DNA from 4 places in the Ensifer sp. Root1252 genome. Region 1 is predicted to be linked to each of the others. Evidence: riboswitches for the same ligand, from Rfam matches in the RefSeq annotation. Region 1 holds a riboswitch; each other region holds the start of a gene.
What was found. A riboswitch is a leader RNA that binds a small molecule or an ion and turns the genes downstream of it on or off. The one in region 1 is predicted to bind cobalamin.
Positions count from the first base shown of each region.

Region 2: another riboswitch for cobalamin. It lies ahead of bluB (5,6-dimethylbenzimidazole synthase); the one in region 1 lies ahead of cobU (bifunctional adenosylcobinamide kinase/adenosylcobinamide-phosphate guanylyltransferase).
Region 3: another riboswitch for cobalamin. It lies ahead of ASD02_RS00045 (aromatic ring-hydroxylating dioxygenase subunit alpha); the one in region 1 lies ahead of cobU (bifunctional adenosylcobinamide kinase/adenosylcobinamide-phosphate guanylyltransferase).
Region 4: another riboswitch for cobalamin. It lies ahead of nrdH (glutaredoxin-like protein NrdH); the one in region 1 lies ahead of cobU (bifunctional adenosylcobinamide kinase/adenosylcobinamide-phosphate guanylyltransferase).

Region 1 covers NZ_LMDT01000012.1:526,561-531,824, reverse strand. Annotated here, with positions in the region: gene cobN (cobaltochelatase subunit CobN) at 1-2,440, opposite strand, end outside; gene cobW (cobalamin biosynthesis protein CobW) at 2,512-3,576, opposite strand; gene cobU (bifunctional adenosylcobinamide kinase/adenosylcobinamide-phosphate guanylyltransferase) at 3,580-4,104, opposite strand; cobalamin riboswitch at 4,242-4,648, opposite strand; gene ASD02_RS15125 (adenylate/guanylate cyclase domain-containing protein) at 4,958-5,264, shown strand, end outside.
Region 2 covers NZ_LMDT01000012.1:690,847-696,110, reverse strand. Annotated here, with positions in the region: gene ASD02_RS15930 (acyl-homoserine-lactone synthase) at 1-525, shown strand, start outside; gene ASD02_RS15925 (DUF2865 domain-containing protein) at 713-1,783, shown strand; gene bluB (5,6-dimethylbenzimidazole synthase) at 1,692-2,483, opposite strand; cobalamin riboswitch at 2,528-2,737, opposite strand; gene ASD02_RS15915 (SDR family oxidoreductase) at 2,815-3,636, opposite strand; gene ASD02_RS15910 (phytanoyl-CoA dioxygenase family protein) at 3,728-4,921, opposite strand; gene ASD02_RS15905 (LacI family DNA-binding transcriptional regulator) at 5,022-5,264, shown strand, end outside.
Region 3 covers NZ_LMDT01000001.1:7,957-13,220, reverse strand. Annotated here, with positions in the region: gene ASD02_RS00060 (FAD-binding oxidoreductase) at 1-113, opposite strand, end outside; gene ASD02_RS00055 (L-threonylcarbamoyladenylate synthase) at 266-1,240, opposite strand; gene ASD02_RS00050 (DUF6656 family protein) at 1,327-1,926, opposite strand; cobalamin riboswitch at 2,243-2,445, shown strand; gene ASD02_RS00045 (aromatic ring-hydroxylating dioxygenase subunit alpha) at 2,548-3,792, shown strand; gene ASD02_RS00040 (hybrid-cluster NAD(P)-dependent oxidoreductase) at 3,794-4,888, shown strand; gene ASD02_RS00035 (GH25 family lysozyme) at 4,936-5,264, opposite strand, start outside.
Region 4 covers NZ_LMDT01000002.1:70,105-75,368, reverse strand. Annotated here, with positions in the region: gene nrdF (class 1b ribonucleoside-diphosphate reductase subunit beta) at 1-634, opposite strand, end outside; gene nrdE (class 1b ribonucleoside-diphosphate reductase subunit alpha) at 651-2,804, opposite strand; gene nrdI (class Ib ribonucleoside-diphosphate reductase assembly flavoprotein NrdI) at 2,774-3,190, opposite strand; gene nrdH (glutaredoxin-like protein NrdH) at 3,208-3,429, opposite strand; cobalamin riboswitch at 3,731-3,957, opposite strand; gene ASD02_RS04830 (hotdog domain-containing protein) at 4,109-4,909, opposite strand; gene metE (5-methyltetrahydropteroyltriglutamate--homocysteine S-methyltransferase) at 4,906-5,264, opposite strand, start outside.

The DNA of each region.
Region 1 (5,264 bases):
GTCGCGCCTCGATCTCGCCAAGCACGGTGCGGGTGGCAGGCCAGTCCTCGGGCGCGAGCGTCTCGCCAGAAACGAACGCCGCCGCCAGCAGCTCGATGCGCTCGACAGTATCGCCGGCCGTCCGCCACGGTGCATCGGAAATGGAGGAAAGCATGTCCGGCCGTGCGCCTTCCCAGGGATCGGACATCACGCAATCGAGCGGATCGAAGCCGAGCCCGGCATCCGCGGCCATCGCCCGCTGCAGGCTCTGGTCGGCGCCTTCGCCAAGGCTGCGCGGCACCCGCGCCAGCGCCACGGTCAGGTCGGTCAGCAACCGCCCCTCCGGTGCAACGCCAAAAATGTGCAGGCCATCGCGGATCTGCATTTCCTTGAGGTCGCAGAGATAGGCGTCGAGCTTCTCCAGCGCCTTGTCGTCGCTGTCGCCCTTGTCGATACGGGCATCGTGGTCGAGGCCGATGTCACGCACGAGGTCGAGGATCTGCCGGCTGAGCAGCCTGAGCCGGCGCGGATCGCCGCCGGCCGCGTCGTAATATTCGTCGACCAGCGCTTCGAGATCCTTCAGCGGCCCATAGGATTCCGCCCTCGTCAGCGGCGGCGTCAAATGGTCGATGATGACGGCGCTGGTGCGGCGCTTGGCTTGCGTGCCCTCGCCGGGATCGTTGACGATGAAGGGGTAGACATGCGGTAGCGGCCCAAAGATCGCCTCGGGATAACAGGTCTCCGACAGCGCTAAGGCCTTGCCGGGCAGCCATTCCAGATTGCCGTGCTTGCCCATATGCACAATGGCCTGCGCGCCGAACTGGTTGCGCAGGAAAGCGTAGAAGGCGAGATATCCGTGCGGCGGCACCAGATCCGGCGAATGGTAGCTTTCCTTCGGATCGATGTTGTAGCCGCGCGCCGGCTGGATGCCGACGACAATCTCGCCGAAGCGGGCAAGCGGCAGCGCGAAGGCGCCATCGAGGAAGAACGGGTCGGTTTCCGGCGCACCCCAGCGGTCGCTGACCTCATCCTGAATCTGTTTCGGAAGCGAATCGAAGAACGTATTGTAATCGCTGAACGAAAGAACTTCGCGGATCTCGCGATCGCGGCTCGCCGCGTTGGTCGGCCCAGCCATCAGGTAGCCGATCAGTGCATCGCCATCCTCAGGCACGCCGGCGACGGGATAACCTTCGCTCGCCATGGCGCGCAGCACTTCAACCGTGCCCGCCGGCGTATCGAGCCCGACGCCATTGCCGAGTCGGCCATCGCGATTGGGGTAATTGGCCATGATGATGGCGATCCGCCGTTCGGCCGGACGGGCGCGGCGCAGTTTTGCCCAATTGACCGCAAGCCTGGCGGCAAAGCGGACCCGGTCGGAAAGCGGTTCGTGCCCGACGATGTTGGCTTCGACCTTGGGATCGTAGATCGAGGCCGCCTTGAAGGAGACGGCGCGCGCCAGAATGCGGCCATCGACCTCCGGCAAGGCAACGTTCATGGCGAGATCGCGCGCCATCAGCCCCTGCGGCGAGGCCTGCCATTGCGCGCGCGACGATCCGGAGAAGATCACCTGCAGCACCGGCGCGCCGGTTGATTCCAACACGGTCGGCTGCCTGTCGGCACCGGGCGAGGAAACGGCAAAGCCGGTGGCGTTCATCACCACGTCGGGTGCCGCCTCGGAAAAAATCGATTGCAGCGTGCCGACCGAAACGGCATCCTTGAGGCTGGAGACAAACAGCGGCAACACGCGCATGCCTTCGGCGGCAAGCGCCTCGATCAGCGCTTCGACCGGCCGGGTCTCGCCGCTCTGGACCAGGGCGCGATAAAAGCAGATCCCGACTGTCGGGGGTTCGAATCCCTCCCCCGCGACCATCCGCTCTTGGACACGTGCCTTCCATTCGCTGACGCCGATGACGCCCGCGCCCGGCCACCAGATGCCGGCCTTGAGCAGCGGTTTTGCCGGCTGCGGCTTTTCCGCGTCTGAGATCAACGCCTCGGCGTAGTCGAGGAACAGGCCGGCATTGTCAGCGCCGCCCTCGGTGAAATAGGCCCAGAGGCGCTGGCGGTCGTCGGCCTCAACGGTCGAAAACGGCTCGAGGCCGGGATCGGGCTTGTCGTCGCCGGGCAGCACCGCGATCTGGAAGCGGTGGGTGACGGCGGCGGCATGCAATGCTTCCAGCACATAACGGAAATAGCTGGCGCCACCGAGCGGCCTGACCACGATGAGTTTTGCATGCCTTGCCGTGCGCTCGACATAGGTGTCGACCGACATCGGGTGCATCAGGTTCATCAGGCTGGCGATGCGCAGGCTCAGCTCCCCGTCGCGCCGGCCATGGGCCGCCGCGATCGACGAAAGCTCGGTGTCGGCGGCCGACAGGAAAAGCACGTCGGCCGGCGTTTGCCCCAGGTCGATCGCCTCGTTGCCGTCGGCGATCGTTCCTTTCTGGGCGAGAAGCAGATGCATGTTTCTGTCCGTTCGAGCAATTCCAGGAAAAGCGTGAAATGGCTTTCCTGGAATTGCGTTGCTTCAAGGAGTTAGGCGAGTGCGGTGATGGCGGCGCGCACCGCAGCTTCGTCCATGTCGTGCAGGCCGATGACGACGAGGCGCGTACCGCGCTTCTCGCCAGCCGCCCAGGCACGGTCGTAATACTGGTCGATGCGGGCGCCAACGGCCTGGATCAGCAGGCGCATCGGCTTGCCGGGCACGTCGGCAAAGCCCTTGAGGCGCAGCACGTCATGCTCTGATATCACGCCCTTGAGGCGATCGATGAAACCTGCCGGATCGGCAATCGCGCCGAGCTCGACGACGAAGCTGTCGAACTCGTCATGAGAGTGCTCCTCGCCGGCCTCATGTTCCATCTCGTGGTGAGACTTGCGGTTGGCGATATCGCTTTCCGTGCCGACGCCGAGGCCGAGCAGGATGGCAGCGGCAACTTCGCCGTTCTTCGCCTCGATCATTGTTGGCTTGCGGTTAGTGCGCGAAGCGACCTCGTCGCGCACGGCCTTGAGGCCGGAGGCGTCGATCAGATCGGTCTTGTTGAGCACGATCAGGTCGGCGGCGGTCAACTGGTCCTCGAACAGTTCCTCGATCGGGCTTTCGTGGTCGAGATTGTCGTCCTCGACACGCAACGCATCGACCTTGTCATGGTCGTCGGCAAAACGGCCGGCGGCAACGGCGGCACTGTCGACCACGGTGACGACGCCATCGACGGTGACTTCGCTGCGGATATCAGGCCAGTTGAAGGCGGCGATCAGCGGCTGCGGCAAAGCGAGGCCCGAGGTTTCAATGATGATATGGTCAGGACGATTTTCGCGCTCGAGCAGCTTGGTCATGGTCGGGATGAAATCATCGGCAACCGTGCAGCAGATGCAGCCATTGGTAAGCTCAATGATATCGTCTTCCGAGCAGGCTTCTGCGCCGCAGCCCTTCAGCACGTCGCCGTCGACGCCGAGATCGCCGAACTCGTTGATGATGAGCGCAATGCGCTTGCCATCGGCGTTCTGCAGCAGATTGCGGATCATCGTCGTCTTGCCGGCACCGAGGAAGCCGGTGATGACGGTCGCCGGGATCTTGCCCTGGTTGGCTCTGGCAGTGGTCATGGATCAACCCTTCATTTTCAGCGGCAATCCGGCCGCGACAAAGTAAACTTCCGCGGATTTCTCCGCAACGATCTGGTGAAGCCGGCCGGCATGGTCGCGGAAATCGCGGACCATGCGGTTCTCGGGCACGATGCCGAGGCCGACTTCGTTGGAAACAAGGATGAGGCGCGCCCGCGCCTCCGGCAGGAAAGCGGCAAGGGCCGCGAACTCTGCCGCCATGTCGCGCCCTTCCATCATCAGGTTGGTGACCCACAGCGTCAGGCAGTCGACGAGCACCACGCGGTTCTCGTCATCGATGCGCGTCAGCAGCGAAACGAGGTCGAGCGGCTCTTCATGCGTCGTCCAGCCTTCGCCGCGCCTTGCCCGGTGATGGTCGATGCGCTCGCGCATCTCGTCGTCCCAGGCACGGCCGGTCGCGACATAGTGCATGCCGAGCCCGGAGGCTTCGACGAGCCTTTCGGAAAAGCTGGATTTGCCGGAACGGGCACCGCCGAGGACCAGAACCGGCCCGGCATGGGAAATGCTCATGTGCGTTGCAGCCTCACGCGCTTGGTCGCGAATTCGAGCGGCAACAGGATTTCACCGCGCCGACGGCGCGTTCGGGAAACGATCGATGAGCCAAGACAACCTCCGTGATGGCGTGGGAAGCGGGCTTCCCTTCGGGCGGAATGCCCCTGTCGGACGGCAGGTCTCCTGGCTCACGGCGTCACGAGCCCACCACATCGCGCCCCGCGTGATCACGCGAAGACCGATGCTTGGGCCCGAACGGCCCGCCTCACCTTCCCGGCGTTTTCTGGTTTCGTGAAAGGCGGACGATTCGTAGAAGAAGAGGCGTCCAACCCGGCTGATCACGAAGCCACGCCAGTGGCTTTTCCGGCTGAATTCCAAACCGCCTTCGATTGCCCCATGCAATCGAAAGGAAGCCGGCTATCAGCCCGATGGCGAACCCTGACCGTTCTACAGTCGCGGGGTCGGCTGCGATAAGGATGCCCGATTTGGGTCCATCCGTCACATTCCCAATTATTCCCCCGCATCGCCACGATCCGGGGAAACCATCCAACGTCAGATGATTAGGAAGCGGGCGCCGCAAAGTCAATCGACGCGTGCGACACGCCACCCGTCGAGATGCGGCGCGCGACAATTTGCCGGCAGCAGGCCGCAAAGGCCACTCCTGCATGTTTTTATCCTTAGATGGTATTCGACCTAAGGATAAAAACATGCAGCAATTCAAAGTGTTACAGCGACCTTTGCGCGTCCAGTAAGACGCGCGGCGCTGTAGTCGACGTCGGAGCGGACGCTCCACGGCAACTGAACTTTATTTTAGCAACGTCAGATATTGCGATAGAGTAGCCGAAAGTCGTTTCGATTATCCGGAAGGCAGATGGAACGCAGGCTCACCGCCGTGATGATTGCCGACGTTTCCGGCTATGGACTGCTCACCCAAGCCGACGAAGAGGGTACGTGTGCCCGCTTTCAGGCCGATCTGCACGGCCTGTTCGAACAAAGGATTGCCGCACATCGCGGGCGGTTGATCAAGACCATGGGCGACGGGTTATTGGTCGAGTTCCAGAGTGTCGTCGAGGCGGTCCGTTGTGCGGTGGAGGTTCAGCGCGCGAAATCCGAAAGCCGCGGCTCCGATCAGGGTCGACTGGAATTCCGCATCGGCATCAATCTTGGCGACGTCATCG
Region 2 (5,264 bases), 160 kb from region 1:
GAATGGGAGATCGACAATTACGACAAGTCGAATCCGCTCTATATTCTGTCCTATTCGCCGGAGACGGGAAAACTGCGCGGATCGCTGAGATTGCTGCCGACGCTCGGCCCCAACATGCTGGACGATACGTTCCCGATCCTGCTTGGCGACAACCCTGAGATCCGCAGCGCCTCGATCTGGGAATCGAGCCGCTTCTGCATCGACCCGGAGATTTCTCAGGACCGCGCCTCCAACCAGGTGACCGTCGCCGCCGCAGAACTGATGTGCGGTGTCGGCGAACTCGGGCTGGCCTCCGGCATCAGCCATATCGTCACGGTGACCGATGTCTTCCTCGAGCGGATGTTCCGCCGCATGGGTTGCCCCGGCGAGCGCATCGCTGACCCGCACCGGATCGGCTCGGTCTATGCCGTAGCGGTCGCCTGGGAAGTGACGCCGTCGCTGCTCAGCGCCATGAAGGCCGTAGCGGCGATCGAAGGCACGGTTCTTGAACGGCCGATGTCGCTGGAGACGGCACGCGCCGCCTGATCTCTAACGCTCCTTCCGTTCCTCCCACCGGACGGAGCTGTTAACGCAATGCGAGGCTTGTCGTTGCACCGGCGGCGACAAGCCTTATGATAGGGCTGAAACAGGAAGTGCCGACAGCGACCGAACCCGGACAACAAGGGTGGCGCCGTGCGGTTGCAGGAATGGACGTTCGCCCGTGTTCCGGAACATGAAAACCCTAGCCGCGGCGACCTTGCCGCTGCTTCTGGTTCTTGCCGATCAGGCGCTGGCCTCCAGCGTGTGCGACCGCCTGAACACTCGGCTCGCCGAACTGCCCGCCGCCATCGAAACTACGGCCGATACCCGCGATTATGCGAGCGCGATTTCCCGACAGAACATCGAATTGCGCCGGGCGCGCAACGATCGCCGACGCGCCGGCTGCGGCACAGGCAGCGTCGTCGTCTTCAACGGCGGCGACCCGGATATCTGCACAGACATCAACAGTCTGATCGCCGAGATGGAAGACAATCTGCGCATCCTCAAATCGGAGCGCCAGCAGCTGATGTCAGGCGATGGAGACGATACGCGCCGGCGCATCCTCGCCGCCCTCGAGATCAACGGTTGCTATGGTGGCAGCGAGGAATTTGCGACCGCCGACCCGGACGAGCCGGAAACGTACCGCAACATCCTGCGCGATCTGCCGCCGGACGAAAGCTACGGACCAATGCTGCGGGACGGCGAAATGGGCACCTACCCGCCGGAAAGCGGCGTCTATTCCGGCACGCTTCGCACCATGTGCGTGCGCACTTGCGATGGCGCCTTCTTCCCGATCTCGTCCGAGGCAAGCCCTGTGGACTTCGCCCGCGACGAGCAGGCCTGCCGCGCCCGCTGCCCGGGTGCCGAAACAGAACTATTTTTCCACGACCTGGCGACCGAGGAGAGCGACCAGATGGTCTCCGCCTCGACGGGACGCCCCTATAAAGAACTGCCAAACGCCTTTGCCTATCGGACGCGCGGCGTCGGCAAGCCGGGCATTTGCGGTTGCCAGATTCCAAAGATCGCGACGACGCCCAAGGCTTCCAGTGGCAACACTGGCAACAGCGAATCGTCGATCATCGTCATCGAGGGCAAGAAGGAAGCGGCCGCCCCTACCGCCAAGGCGGCTGCGGAGGAGCGCCCCTACGATCCCGCCAAGAGCAAGGTGCGGGTCATCGGGCCGACGTTCCTTCCCCAGGAGGAAACGTCGATCGACCTTCGCCATCCGAAGGGTCCGGGCTACCAGCCGGTTCAGAGCAACTGATCGCAGCGTCTGCCTTTCGGCAGGTTCCCCAGCCTTCCTCGAACACCAGCTCCTCCAGCGGCAGCCGCTGGCGCCAGCCCTTAACCGCAAGTTCCGGCTCCTGGTAAAGGCGATCGACATATCCGAGGCAAAGCCAGGCGACGATCACGACATGATCGGGAATGCCGAGGATCGCCTTGATCTCATTTTCATGAAAGATACTGACCCAGCCGACACCAACGCCTTCGGCGCGCGCCGCAAGCCAGAGGTTCTGCACGGCACAGACGGTGGAATAGAGATCCATCTGCGGGTTATGGGTGCGCCCGAGAACGACCGCTCCACCGCGCGTGCGGTCGCAGGTGACGCAGATGCTCAAGGGTGCCTTGCGGATCCCCTCCAGCTTCAGGGAGCGGTATTTCGCTTGGCGGTCGCCATCGAACATCAATGCCGCTTCGTCGTTGGCGCGGGAAAAGGCCTGCCATACCCGCTCGCGGGTTTCGGCCTGCCGGACCACGACGAAATTCCACGGTTGCATGAAACCCACCGATGGCGCCCGGTGCGCAGCATTGAGCAGGCGCATCACCACATCGTCAGGCAAGGGTTCGGCCAGGAACTGATCCCGCACGTCCCGGCGCGTTTCGATGGCTCGATAGACGGCTTCGCGCTCGTCGGATGAAAAGGCCTCTGCAGCCGCAAGGCCGCCATTAGCGTCAGTCCGCATCGTTCGATCCCCAACAATGCACAACCTTCCGCCGTCCGCGCGGATATCGGTCTATCTTGCCAGGCCGGTCTTCTGACTTCGGATCAACCGGCCGCCTCACCTTCCCAGATCACATGAAGATCCAGTGGCAAGATCTTGAGCAAGCACAAAATCCCTAGAGGCAGTCGTCCCCGTCACAGCGTTGGGCACGTTCCGGAATAACACCGGATTCCCGATTCTCCCGCGTTGCGGGCACCTGACGGCGTCATAAGGGCACAGCCCACAGGGAATGACAAGCAAGTCCGGCGTCGCTTGCCGGTCACTCCACAGGGCCTCGCGACAGCGTCAGATGTCAGAGCGGCGCGACCGGATGCGGCGAGCCGTCATAGCCGCCCCACACCGACTGGTCGAAGCAGATGACCGACCCCGTCATCAGGCCGGACTCATCCGACGAGAGATAGGCGCAGGCACGCGCGACTTCCTTGGGGTCGACAAGCCGACCGAAGGGTTGGCTGGCGGCCGCCTTTTCGAGCCAGTCGTCTGCCGCCCCATGAAATTCGCGCTGGATGCGGTCTTCCCCTTCGGACGCCATCCAGCCGATATTGAGGCCATTGACGCGAATGCGGTTGCGCAGCAGCGCATAGGAGGTGTTCTTGGTCAGCGTCTCCAGCGCCCCCTTCGACGAGCAATAGGCGGCGATAAACGGCTGACCGGCCATCGCCGACATCGAGCCAATATTGACGATGGTGCCCTGCGTGCCCTCCCGCCGCATCAGCTTTACCGCTTCCTGCATCAGGAAGAACGGTGCGCGCACATTGACAGCGAACATCCGGTCGAACAGTTCGGGGCTGGTGTCCAGGATGGTGCCGCGATCGGTGATCGCCGCCGCATTGACCAGCGCATCGACGCGCCCGAATGTGGCGTCGCAGGCGCTGACGACCTTGCGCGCGTCCTCGACCTTTTCGAGGTCTGCCTCGACATAAAGTACCTGCGCGCCGGTTGCCTTGCGGATCTGCTCGGCCTTCGCTTCGCCCTTGGCAACGTTGCGTCCACAGATGACGACACCTTTAGCCCCACGTTCCGCAAACAGGTTGGCGATCGTTGCGCCCAGCCCCTGCGTCCCGCCGGTGACGATGGCGATCTTGCCGTCGAGACGGCCATATTGCTCGGTCATGAAAGTCCTCCCAGAATTGAAAGTGAGATGAAAACAGGGCGACCGGCCCCCGCCGCAGAACGCCGGGGACCGGAAAGATCGATTCTGCCGTTCAGCTCAGCTTGCGCTGTGCCTGCTCGCCAAGCGCGCTTCTGAAATCCGCATCGCTCCACCTGCCTGCCAGCGCCTCATGCATCAGTTGCGCCTGGGTCTTCGGCGCGAGACCGCCCAGCGGCGGATCGCGATCGAGATTGGTCGGGAAGGAATAGCCCTCGGCACAGGACGCAATCGCATTGGCCGCCTCATCGGCCGAAAGCGTGCCGGATGCCACGAGTGCGGTCAGCGCCGGGTAGAGGGCTGCACTCATCCTGGCGCGATCGACGGTCTCCATCGCCCTCCCGAAGGCCGAGGAGACCTGGAGCAGGTTGGCGACGCGCTTGATATCAGTCGAATGATTGCTGCCGGCCGCATGGAAGAGAGCCGGGTTGAAGAAGACGACATCGCCCTTTTCCAACGGCAGCTGCACGTGATGCTGGTCGAAATAGGCCCGGAACTCCGGACGTTTCAACGCGAGATAGCCGGGCACGTAGGTCTGGCTATAGGGAAGGAAAAGCGTTGGACCGCTCTCGATCGGCATGTCGCAATGGGCAACGGCACCTTGCAACGTCAGCACCGGCGACAGCCTGTGCACATGAACAGGATACTGCTCGATGACATCAGAGGTCTGGAATCCCAGATGATAGTCGCGATGGGCCGCCTGCGACGCGCCGCCGGGATTGACGCGATTGACCTGCGCCGTCAGCTGGTAGTTCGGACCAAGCCAGGCTTCGCTGACGAGCGCGATGATGGCGTTGGCGTAATAGGCGGCAAAGTTCTCAGGGCTTTTCAGGCAGTGTTTTTCGAGCGAATTCCAGATCCTGTCGTTAGCGCCGGGCTTGGCAAAGTGGTCGCCGCCGCCACTGTTGGTGCGGTGTTGCTCGTCGATGATGGCGTCAAAGATGCCGCTGGCCGCATCGATGACTGATGTGTCGGCATAGGCGTGCTTGAACACCGCCACCCCGGGCCCGGTTGCCAGCACCTCGCAGATTTCGGCCAGGGCAGCGCGGCGCCCCTCGGTCGTGGCGCAGGCGGCAACCAGGCTGGCGCTGTCATAGATCAGCACATTTTTCTCGCAGGCGAGCGCGTGTGGATAATCAGCAAGGTTCGTCTGCCGCTCCACCTCCGCACGGAACGCCTCGATGTCGCAGGCATCCTCGCTCAGCCACACACGGTCGAGGCGCTGGCGCGCCCTGTTGTCGGTCTTCATCTCGTTCCTCCTCAGAAACTTTCGATGTCCCGACTATAGGCGGCGTGAGATCGTGATATAGAGCAGGAATCCATCAAAAAACCATCAGGAGAGTTCGTCGTTGGCACATCCGTTTCTGGTCAAGGATATCGCCTTTCAGGCGGGACTCAGCACCGCGACCGTCGACCGCGTCCTGAATGAACGTCCCGGCGTGCGCCGGCAGACGGCAGCCCGCGTGCGAGCCGCCATCCGCGAGCTGGAGAAGCAGCAATCGGGATCGGAGATGCAAGGCCAGAAGCGCGCGATCGATATCGTGATGGAGGCGCCGGAGCGCTTCACCGAGGCGGTCAGGCAGGCGTTCGAA
Region 3 (5,264 bases), on a different contig from region 1:
CGGGATTCGATGAGGTAGGGCGCGAGGTCCGCCGGGTTCGTCAAGGCATTGGCGCTGCCGACGATGTCGATGAAGGAGGCGATCAGTTCGGGAGAGGGGAGCGTCGTCGTCATGGCCCTGCCTTCGCAAATGCGCCCGACGGCGCTACTGCATAATTCCTTAAATCGGAATCGAATTAAGGACAAAATTATGCAGCGGGTTTAGAGCGTTACAGCGTCCTTTGCGCGTCATATTTGACGCACGGCGCTGTAAAAGTGCCTGTCGGTCAGTCTCTGGGGGCGGCAGCACGCTGCAGCCGGTCGAGGATCGCCTCTCCCAACCCTTCCGAAGGGATGGGGCCGAAGGCGATGGTTGCGGAGCCGCTGGCATCCGCCCTCTTCATATAGTCGAAAAGATTGGCAGCTGCCTCGCGCAGGCTGCCTGCCGGGCTGAGGTCGAGTACGATCGCGGCGTGCTCTTCGCCGGGGAGCGACGCATTGCCGAACCGGATCAGCGCTTCTCCCGGACGCACGTCGGCGGCGTCGAGCCGGACAGCTGCGCCCGGCGCGTAGTGCGAGGCGAGCATGCCCGGGGCCTCGATAGTCGCTCCGGCGCTCTGCGGCCTCGAGACGGTAAGGCCGGTCAGCCTTTCGATTTCGAAGACGTCGAGACCGCCCGGACGCAGCAGGCGCAGCGCGCCGTCCTCGACCTTGATGATCGTCGATTCAAGCCCGATCTCCGCAGAGCCGGCGTCGAGAATGAGCTTGAGGCGCGGCCCGAGATCGGCTTCCACATGGGCAGCGCTTGTGGGACTGATCTTGCCCGACGTATTGGCGCTCGGTGCGGCGAGCGGGCGGCCGAAGCGGGCAATCACCCGACGTGAAAAGCCATCAGGCATGCGGATGCCGAGCGTGTCGAGGCCGGCCGAGGCAAGCGCGTGCACGGTGCTTGTTGTGCGCTGGGGCAGGATCAACGTCAGCGGGCCGGGCCAGAACGCTTCGGCCAGGCGCCGCGACAACGAATCGAATGTCACATGGGCTTCAGCCATCGCCATGTCTGACACATGCGATATCAGTGGGTTGAAGCGTGGACGCCCCTTCATCTCATAAATACGGCTGATCGCATCGGGATTGGTGGCGTCCGCTGCCAGGCCGTAGACCGTCTCGGTCGGAATCGCGACGGGCTCGCCTTCGGCAAGCACCGCACAGGCACGCTCGATCGCCCGTTCCGGCTCGGTCCGTGTATCGATGATTTCGGCCATGTCGCTTCCGTTTCCCTTTCCGAGGCTTCCTTAAAGGAGCCACGGTGAAAACAGAACGATTTTCTTCAGGCAACCGGGTCTGCGCTTCAGAGGCTGCGAATGATGCGCTTCAATGCCTCGTCGCGCGCGCCGAGCATCAGCACGTTCTTGAGCGCGACTTTCGGGTCGTCGGTACGAAAGAGCAGCCCGTTGTCGCGAACGCTGCGATTGATGGTCATCTGCCCCTCTGGCGCATCGGGCTCGATGGCAACGGCGAAGTACATTCGGGAATAGCCGGTCTGGATGCGTTCGAAGAAGTGTTTCTCGTCGCCGAGGTCACAGAAGAAGTTGGCGAAATAGAACGACCAGGTGACGTCCTTGGACGGGGCGAGATGTGTTCTCGCCGCCGTGACATGGCAATAGCCGAGATGCGGCCGACCGGTGAGCGTGCGGTGGAAGATCATCTTGGGAAACTGGATCGAGGTATGGAAGCCGTTCATCCGCTTGTGCGTCGTTTCGCCGGCGGTCGTCAGCTTGTGGGCGGTGCGCTCGGCAACCTCGTCATAGCTCAGATAACGCCGCTCGCGCTGCGACCATTGACGCCTTTCTATGCGGCCGGTGCGCAGGAACTCGGTGTGGACCGCTGTCTTCGGAGCGATCGTTGGCAGCTTCTCGGCTGCGGCGTCGTAGTATTTGAGCTTTGCCATGAACTTCAATGCGCTGTTTGCCGGTTCGGCCGGTTTCTCCGTCAGGCGACGCTAATGCATTATGGTTAATGGAAGATTTCACTCGCGTCGGTGGGCCTTGCCCCGCGTCACGGGAAGACATGTCGCAAAATGGCGAAGGATCCGCGCTTTCTCGCAAGCCTTGCCGGAAAAAGCGACAATTGCTCAATCCTTGAGCTATCCTATTGTTTACAATGAAAAATGATCAATCACAGGGCGTTTGGTGCGCTTGATGTGCTGTGTCGTCTTTCTGGAATCGGATGTCGTTAATCGGCAGCTACGACGATGGCTTCCGCGATTAGATATGCCTACTCAAGGTGCTGTCTTTTAGGGAAGGCGGAGAATTGGGAAGCCGGTCAAAACCCGGCGCTGCCCCCGCAACGGTGGTGGAGCGAAAGCCACGGCACAAAGCCACTGGACGGTTCCGTCCGGGAAGGCGCCGGGCTGGTCCTTGCGGACGGCTCCTGAGCCCGGAAACCAGCCTTGACGCGAACAGACCGTAACGGGTTGCGGCGGGCAGCCGGATCGGAGCCGTCATCGCACAGGCAATGCGCCCGTGCGGGTTCCAGTCCTGCCTCTCCGAAACGCGAACGAGGACAGGACATGGACATCAAGGGCGATATGCTCCGCAAGCTGAAGGGTCGACGCGACGGCTACAGCCTCGACCGGGCCTTCTACATCGACCCCGACTACTACAGGCAGGATCTCGAAAGCATCTGGTACAAGGACTGGTTGTTCATCGGCCACGACTGCGAGATCCCGCGTGCCGGTAACTATTTCACCGTCCAGGTCGGCGATTATCCTGTCATTATCGTTCGCGACCGACAGGGCACGATCCGCGCCCTGCACAATTCCTGCCGTCATCGCGGTTCTCGCGTCTGCGCGCAGCACAAGGGCTCTTCGGCCAAGCTCGTCTGTCCCTATCACCAATGGACCTATGAGCTCGACGGCGCGCTGCTCTTTGCCCGCCAGATGGGCGAGGATTTCGACAAGGCGGCCCACGGCCTGAAGCCGATCCACTGCGAGACCGTCGGCGGTTACATCTTCATCAACCTGTCCGAGCAGCCGATGGATTTCGGCCCGTTCCGCGACATGGTCGCGCCCTATCTTGCGCCGCACCGCCTGGGTGAAACCAAGGTCGCCTTCGAAAGCACGATCATCGAAAAGGGCAACTGGAAACTCGTCTGGGAAAACAACCGGGAGTGCTACCATTGTGCCGCCAACCACCCCGAACTTTGCCGCACCTATCCCGAAGCGCCGACGGCGACCGGTGTGCAGGGCGCCAAGGATGATCCCGTCATTGCCGCGCATTGGGCGAAATGCGAAGCAGCCGGACTGCCGAGCGAGTTCCGGATGTCCGAGACCGGCCAGTTCCGCTCGGCGCGCATGCCGTTGATCGACGACGCCGAGAGCTACACCATGTCCGGCGCCCGCGCCGTGCGGCGGCAACTGTCGGCAGACGTTAGCCAGAAGCATATCGGCACGCTCCTGCTCTTCCATTATCCCTCGACCTGGAACCATGTGCTGGCCGACCACGCCATCACCTTCCGCGTCCTGCCGCTCGGCCCGGAGCTGACGCAGGTGACGACCAAGTGGCTGGTCAACAAGGACGCGGTTGAAGGCGTCGACTACAATCTCGAGCAACTGACGCATGTCTGGACCGAGACCAACGATCAGGACCGCCAGATCGTCGAGGAGAACGCCTTTGGTATTCGCTCGCCGGCCTACCAGTCAGGCCCCTATTCGCCCGAACACGAAGGCGGCGTGATGCAGTTCGTCGAGTGGTATTGCAAGTTCATGGAACAGCGCCTGCAGGGCGAGGCTGCTCCGCTTTCCCGGGTCGCCTGACATGCAGATGGCATCCTCGTTCCATCATTTCGACGAGCTTCATGTCTGGATCGACAGGCAGAACATGCTCGAATGCACATCGGCCGTGATCGAGACCGCCGATGTGATGACCTTTACCTTCCGGGCGGAAAAGCCGGCCTGGTTCCGCTATCTGCCTGGGCAGTTCGTCACGCTCGAGCTGCCGGTCGCCGACGAGCCGGTCATGCGCACCTACACGCTGTCGTCGACGCCCTCCCGGCCGTTGTCGATCGCCGTCACCGTCAAGGCGCAAGCCGATAGCATCGGCACGCGCTGGATGTTCGATCACCTGAAGCCCGGCATGCGGCTGAAGGCGTTCGGTCCGCTCGGCGATTTCAGCTTCGTGCGCCATCCCGGCGAAAAATATCTCTTCATATCGGCAGGCTCCGGCGTCACGCCGATGATGTCGATGACGCGCTGGATGGCGGACTGCGTTCCCGAGACCGACGTCACCTTCATTTCCTGCGCCCGCCGGCCAGACGACCTTCTGTTCCGCTCGGAACTGGAAGTGCTGGCGCGCCAGATGTCCGGGCTAAACCTCGGCTTCGTGGTCGAGGGGCATGAGTCAAGGCACGGATGGCACGGGCTGCGCGGCCGCATCGACGGCGCCAAGCTGCCGCTGCTTGCACCCGACTTCATGGAGCGCACAGTGTTTTGCTGCGGTCCGGAGCCGTTCATGCGCGGCGTGCGCGAGTTGCTGAAGGCGGCCGGTTTCGACATGAGCCGCTATCACGAGGAAAGCTTCCAGCCGGCGGCAGCACCGGCAGCCGAGGAGATAGCAGTCAGGGCAGGGGCGGCAGCCGACGCCGAAGCGCAAGGCGCCAAGGTGGTCTTCACCATGAGCGGCAAGGAGATCGAGGCCAAGCCCGGCCAGACGATCCTGCAGGCGGCGCGGGCCAACGGCGTCAGGATCGGTGCGGCCTGTGAAGGCGGCATCTGCGGTACGTGCCGGGTGATGAAAGTCGCCGGCGAGGTCGAGATGAACCACAACGGAGGTATTCTCGACGACGAAATCGATGAGGGCTACATCCTCGCCTGCTGCTCGCGGCCGCTTGGAGATGTACAGATCGAAGCCTGACAATGCTTGATGGTCGCGGGGAGCGTGTTCTTTCCGCGACCGACCCGTCAGCGGCTGGCCGCGGCCGCCAGCCGCACGGCGCGGTCGTGCCGACCGAAATCGATCGACCCGGTCGCCATCATGTCGACGCCTTCGCCGGCGGCGCTGGCAGCTTCGGCGCGGCTGATAAGCAACGGCTGGCTTTCGATTTTCGCCGTCGCCTGGGCAGCGCTGGCGGCGCCGACCCCGTCGTCGGCTCTGGCAATGAGAACGAGCGGCAGTGCCTTTTCCGGCAACAGGGCGCCGCCGGCCCAGATCGGTCGCAAGGTGGCGCTGCTCATAGCCGCGACATTGACGTCGATGTCGTCAAGTGTACCGGGCACACGATAGGGACAGC
Region 4 (5,264 bases), on a different contig from region 1:
TGTAGCCGATGTAGTAGCCGTGCACCGCTTCGTCGCGGATGATGAGGCGGATCATGTCGGCAGTGTTGGTCAGCTTGGCGCGGCTCGACCAATACATCGGCAGATAGAAGCCGGAGTAGAACAGGAAGCTCTCGAGGAAGACGCTGGCGATCTTGCGCTTCAGCGGATCCGTGGTGCGATACTGCTCGAGAATGAGCGCCGACTTCTTCTGGAGATGTTCGTTCTCCTCCGACCAGCGATAGGCGTCATCGACATCAGGTGTCGAGCAAAGCGTCGAAAAGATCGAGGAATAGGAACGGGCATGCACCGCTTCCATGAAGGAGATGTTGGAATAAACCGCTTCCTCATGGGGCGTGATCGAATCCGCCATCAGTGTCGGTGCGCCGATGCTCGTCTGGATCGTGTCGAGCAGGGTCAGGCCCGTGAACACACGGATCGTCAGCTGCTGCTCTTCCGGCCGCAACGCCGCCCAGGAGGGAATGTCGTTGGAAAGCGGCACCTTTTCCGGCAGCCAGAAATTGCCGGTGAGCCGGTTCCAGACCTCAAGGTCCTTGTCGTCCTCGATACGGTTCCAGTTGATGGCGCGCACGGCTTGCGAGCCCTTGGGCGCCTTGGTCTTCAGTTGGATGTTCATCTTGTTCCCCGGAGTATCAAAGCGCGCAGGAAACGCAGCCCTGCACTTCCGTGCCGGACAGCGCCATCTGACGAAGGCGGATGTAGTAGATCGTCTTGATGCCCTTCTTCCAGGCATGGATCTGCGCGCGGTTGATGTCGCGGGTCGTTGCCGTGTCCTTGAAGAACAAGGTCAGCGAAAGCCCCTGGTCGACATGCTGGGTCGCAGCCGCATAGGTGTCGATGATCTTCTCCGGACCGATCTCATAGGCATCCTGGTAGTAGTCGAGATTGTCGTTGGTCATGAAGGCCGCGGGATAATAGACGCGGCCGATCTTGCCTTCCTTGCGGATCTCGATCTTCGAGACGATCGGGTGGATCGAGGAGGTCGAATGGTTGATATAGGAGATTGAGCCGGTCGGCGGCACCGCCTGCAGGTTCTGGTTGTAGAGGCCGGATGTCATCACCGCCTGCTTGAGTTCCAGCCAGTCTTCCTGCGTCGGGATATCGATGCCTGCGGTTTCGAACAGTTCGCGCACCCGCTCGGTCGCCGGCTTCCATTCCTGTTCGGTGTACTTGTCGAAATAGTCGCCCGAGGCGTATTTCGAGTTCTCGAAGCCCTTGAAGCTCGACCCGCGTTCGACGGCGATGCGGTTGGAGGCGCGGATGGCGTGGTAGGTCACCGTGTAGAAGTAGATGTTGGTGAAATCGACGCCTTCGTCCGAACCGTAATAGACCCGTTCGCGGGCGAGATAGCCGTGCAGGTTCATCTGGCCGAGGCCGATCGCATGGCTGTCGTCATTGCCCTTCTCGACGGAGGGAACCGAGGCGATATGGCTCATGTCGGAGACCGCGGTCAGCGCCCGGATCGATGTCTCGATCGTCTTGCCGAAATCGGACGAATCCATCGCGGCGGCGATATTCAGCGAGCCGAGATTGCAGGAGATGTCCTTGCCCAGGTGCTTGTAGGACAGGTCGTCATTGTACTCGCTGGCTTCGCTGACCTGGAGGATTTCTGAGCAGAGGTTGCTCATGGTGATGCGGCCGGCGATCGGGTTGGCGCGGTTCACCGTGTCTTCGAACATGATGTAGGGATAGCCCGACTCGAACTGGATTTCGGCCAGCACCTGGAAGAACTCGCGCGCCTTGATCTTCTTCTTGCGGATCCGGCTGTCGGCGACCATTTCCCGATATTTTTCCGTGACCGAGATGTCGGTGAAGGCAACGCCGTAGACGCGCTCCACGTCATAGGGCGAGAACAGGTACATGTCCTCGTTGTTCTTGGCGAGTTCGAAGGTGATGTCGGGAACGACGACGCCCAGCGACAGCGTCTTGATACGGATCTTCTCGTCGGCGTTCTCCCGCTTGGTGTCGAGGAAACGCATGATGTCGGGGTGGTGGGCGTTGAGATAGACGGCGCCGGCACCCTGGCGGGCGCCAAGCTGGTTGGCGTAGGAGAACGAATCCTCCAGCAGCTTCATCACGGGAATGATGCCGGACGACTGGTTTTCGATCTGCTTGATCGGGGCGCCGGCCTCGCGGATGTTGGTAAGCGACAGCGCCACGCCGCCGCCGCGCTTCGACAATTGTAGCGCCGAATTAATGCCGCGCGCGATCGATTCCATGTTGTCCTCGACCCTCAGCAGAAAGCAGGAGACGAGCTCGCCGCGCTGCTTTTTGCCGGCGTTGAGGAAGGTCGGGGTCGCCGGTTGGAAGCGACCGGAGATGATCTCGTCGACCATGTCGCGCGCCAGCGCCTCGTCGTCGCGCGCCAGCGTCAGCGCCACCATGCAGACCCGGTCCTCGTAGCGCTCGAGGTAGCGCTTCCCGTCGAAGGTCTTCAGCGTGTAGCTGGTGTAATATTTGAAGGCGCCGAGAAAGGTCGGGAAACGGAACTTCTTGTCATAGGCGTGATCGAACAGGTCGCGCACGAAGTTGAACGAATACTGGTCGAGAACCTCCTGCTCGTAGTAGCCCTCGGTGACGAGGTAATCGAGTTTTTCGCGCAGGTTATGGAAGAACACGGTGTTCTGGTTGACGTGCTGCAGGAAGTACTGCTTTGCCGCCAACCGGTCCTTGTCGAGCTGGATCCGGCCGTCCTCGTCATAGAGGTTCAGCATGGCGTTCAGCGCGTGGTAATCGAGCGCCGATTCCGTCGCCTTCAAGGGGCGTTCGAGTGTTGAGACGTCCAAAATCGTTCCATCCCGTTTTTGACATTGGCGACGTCCTCATCGGTTCCCAACAGTTCGAACCGGTAGAGATAGGGCACCTGGCACTTGGCCGAGATCACGTCGCCGGCGATCCCGTAGGTCGCGCCGAAATTGCTGTTGCCCGCGGCAATCACGCCGCGGATGTGGGAGCGGTTGTCCGCATCGTTGAGAAAGCGGATCACCTGTTTGGGCACGGCGCCCCGGCCGTCGTCGCCGCAATAGGTCGGGACGACGAGCACATAGGGTTCGTGCACGTCGAGCGGCGCGTCGGCCGCGCTGACGGGAATGCGTCTGGCGCGCAGGCCGAGCTTGCCGACGAAGCGATGGGTGTTTTCCGAGCGGGTGGAAAAATAGACGATCAGCCCCATCGCGCCGTACCTCGGCTTCAGGACAGTGCGCTGATCTTGTCGGGGCGGAAGCCTGCCCAGTGCTCCGGACCGGCGATGACGACGGGAACCTGCATGTAGCCAAGGCCCTTGACCGTCTCGAACGCGTCCTGGTCGACCGAAATGTCGATCACCTCGTAATTGACGCCCTGGCGGTCGAGCGCGCGATAGGTTGCGGTGCACTGGACGCAGGCGGGCTTGCTGTAGACGGTGACGTTCATTTCTTCCTCGTTTGGTCGGCTGGATCTGGGCATGAAAAGGCATGCGGATACGCACAAGCGATCCGGCGAAATGCAGGACTGGCAGGATGACCGCTTGCTCGGGTCGAGAAGACCCGGGCGCGGTTGTTCGTCAGATTCGCGGCTTCCCGCGCCTCTTCATTGGCGAATGATAGGAATTCGATGACGCGGACATGACTTCACCCCGAAGTTGAAGACGGCGCTTCCGGGGAGACGTCGAGACGATCAGGCAGGTTTCATCCTGCCCCATGCACACCTCTGACCTCTCCGGACACCCCGCCCGTGGACGTTTATCGATCGAGGCAGGTCTCCTGGCTCACGGGTCGGTGCTTCTGTCCGGACCTTCCCGAAGCATCATGCTTCAGTGGCCGAATGCTGGACAGTTGCTCGCCGTTTACAGTTGCGGGGGCAGCCACGGCTTAGCCAAGCGAAATCGCTACGACGGCACCGTATTCCCATCTTCGCTCCCAATCCTTGCGAATCGGGAGAACCTCGAACACTAGATATAGTATATGTCGGGAAAATTGCGTCAATAGGTTCCATGTCGAAGCCACCTGGGAGGCGGACAATATTTTTTCGGGTGTGGATAGCGGGGAGTAAACGACAAGTGTCGGCGAAGCCTGTGGATGGAGAGCCGTCATTGACAGCTCTGCTGAAATCCTCAAGCCGCGAAGGCGGGAACAGGACGATTGTCCCCGTCGACTGCCACCATGATGAAGGCGCCATGGGCAGTCAGGGTCTGTTTCGCTCCCGTCAAATCCTCTGACCACAATTCGACATCGACCGTCGTCGAGCTCCGTCCGGTGCGCACAATCCTGGCGACAAGCTCGATGATCGAGCCAACGGTGATCCGGTGCTTGAAATCGATGCGCTGGCAGGAGGCGAGCACTGTCGTCTTGCGGCTCGCCCGTGTCGCCGCGCCGAAGGCGGCCTTGGTCATCTGCGCCAGCGCGTCGCCGCCAAACATGGCGCCGAAGCTGTTGGCCTGATCCGGAAAGACGATATCGACCATGCGCACGGCATCGTCTTTTGGCGCTCCGATCGCATCGGTGTCGAGAGAAGGCAACGACCAGCCGGCGCCCTTGCCCTCCGGCATCGCGACCATGGTGAACTGGCCGCGGGCGCACAGATCGCGGGTGCCGGCCGTCAGATCTTCCGCGATCATATCGACTTCGACGACCATCGAACGCCGCCCGACCCGGATCGGGCGGCCGCTGCAGCTGACGATATGGCCGATGTGGGCGGGGCCGCGGAAGTCGACGCGATCGCAGGAGGCGGTGACGAAGGGAACGCGGCCGTGGCGCGTGGCGACGATGAAGGCGGTCCGGTCCATGAGTGCGAGGCCCGCACGGCCGAAGAGCGTGCCGTGGTGATTGGTGTCGCCGGGAAAGACGATGTCGATCAAGGTGGCGGGCGCCGGGGTTTCCCCCGGCGCCTTCTCGATATTGCTATCGTCCGTCATGCGTTTGCGGCCTCTTGCCGGCCGGCAGTGAAGGATTGGCGCAGCGTTTGCGCCGCCGCGACCATGTTGACGAGCGCCGGGCGAACTTCCTCCCACCGCCTTGTTTTCAGCCCACAATCCGGATTGACCCAGATCTGCGCCGGCGTCAGACCGTCGGTCGCCTGTTCGATCAGATGCACCATCTCGTTGACAGTGGGTACCCGCGGCGAGTGGATGTCGTAGACGCCGGGGCCGATCTCGTTCGGATAGGCCTGATCGATAAAGGCGCCGAGCAGCTCCATCTTCGAGCGCGAGGTTTCGATGGAGATGACATCGGCATCCATTGCCGCAATCGCCGCCATGATGTCGTTGAACT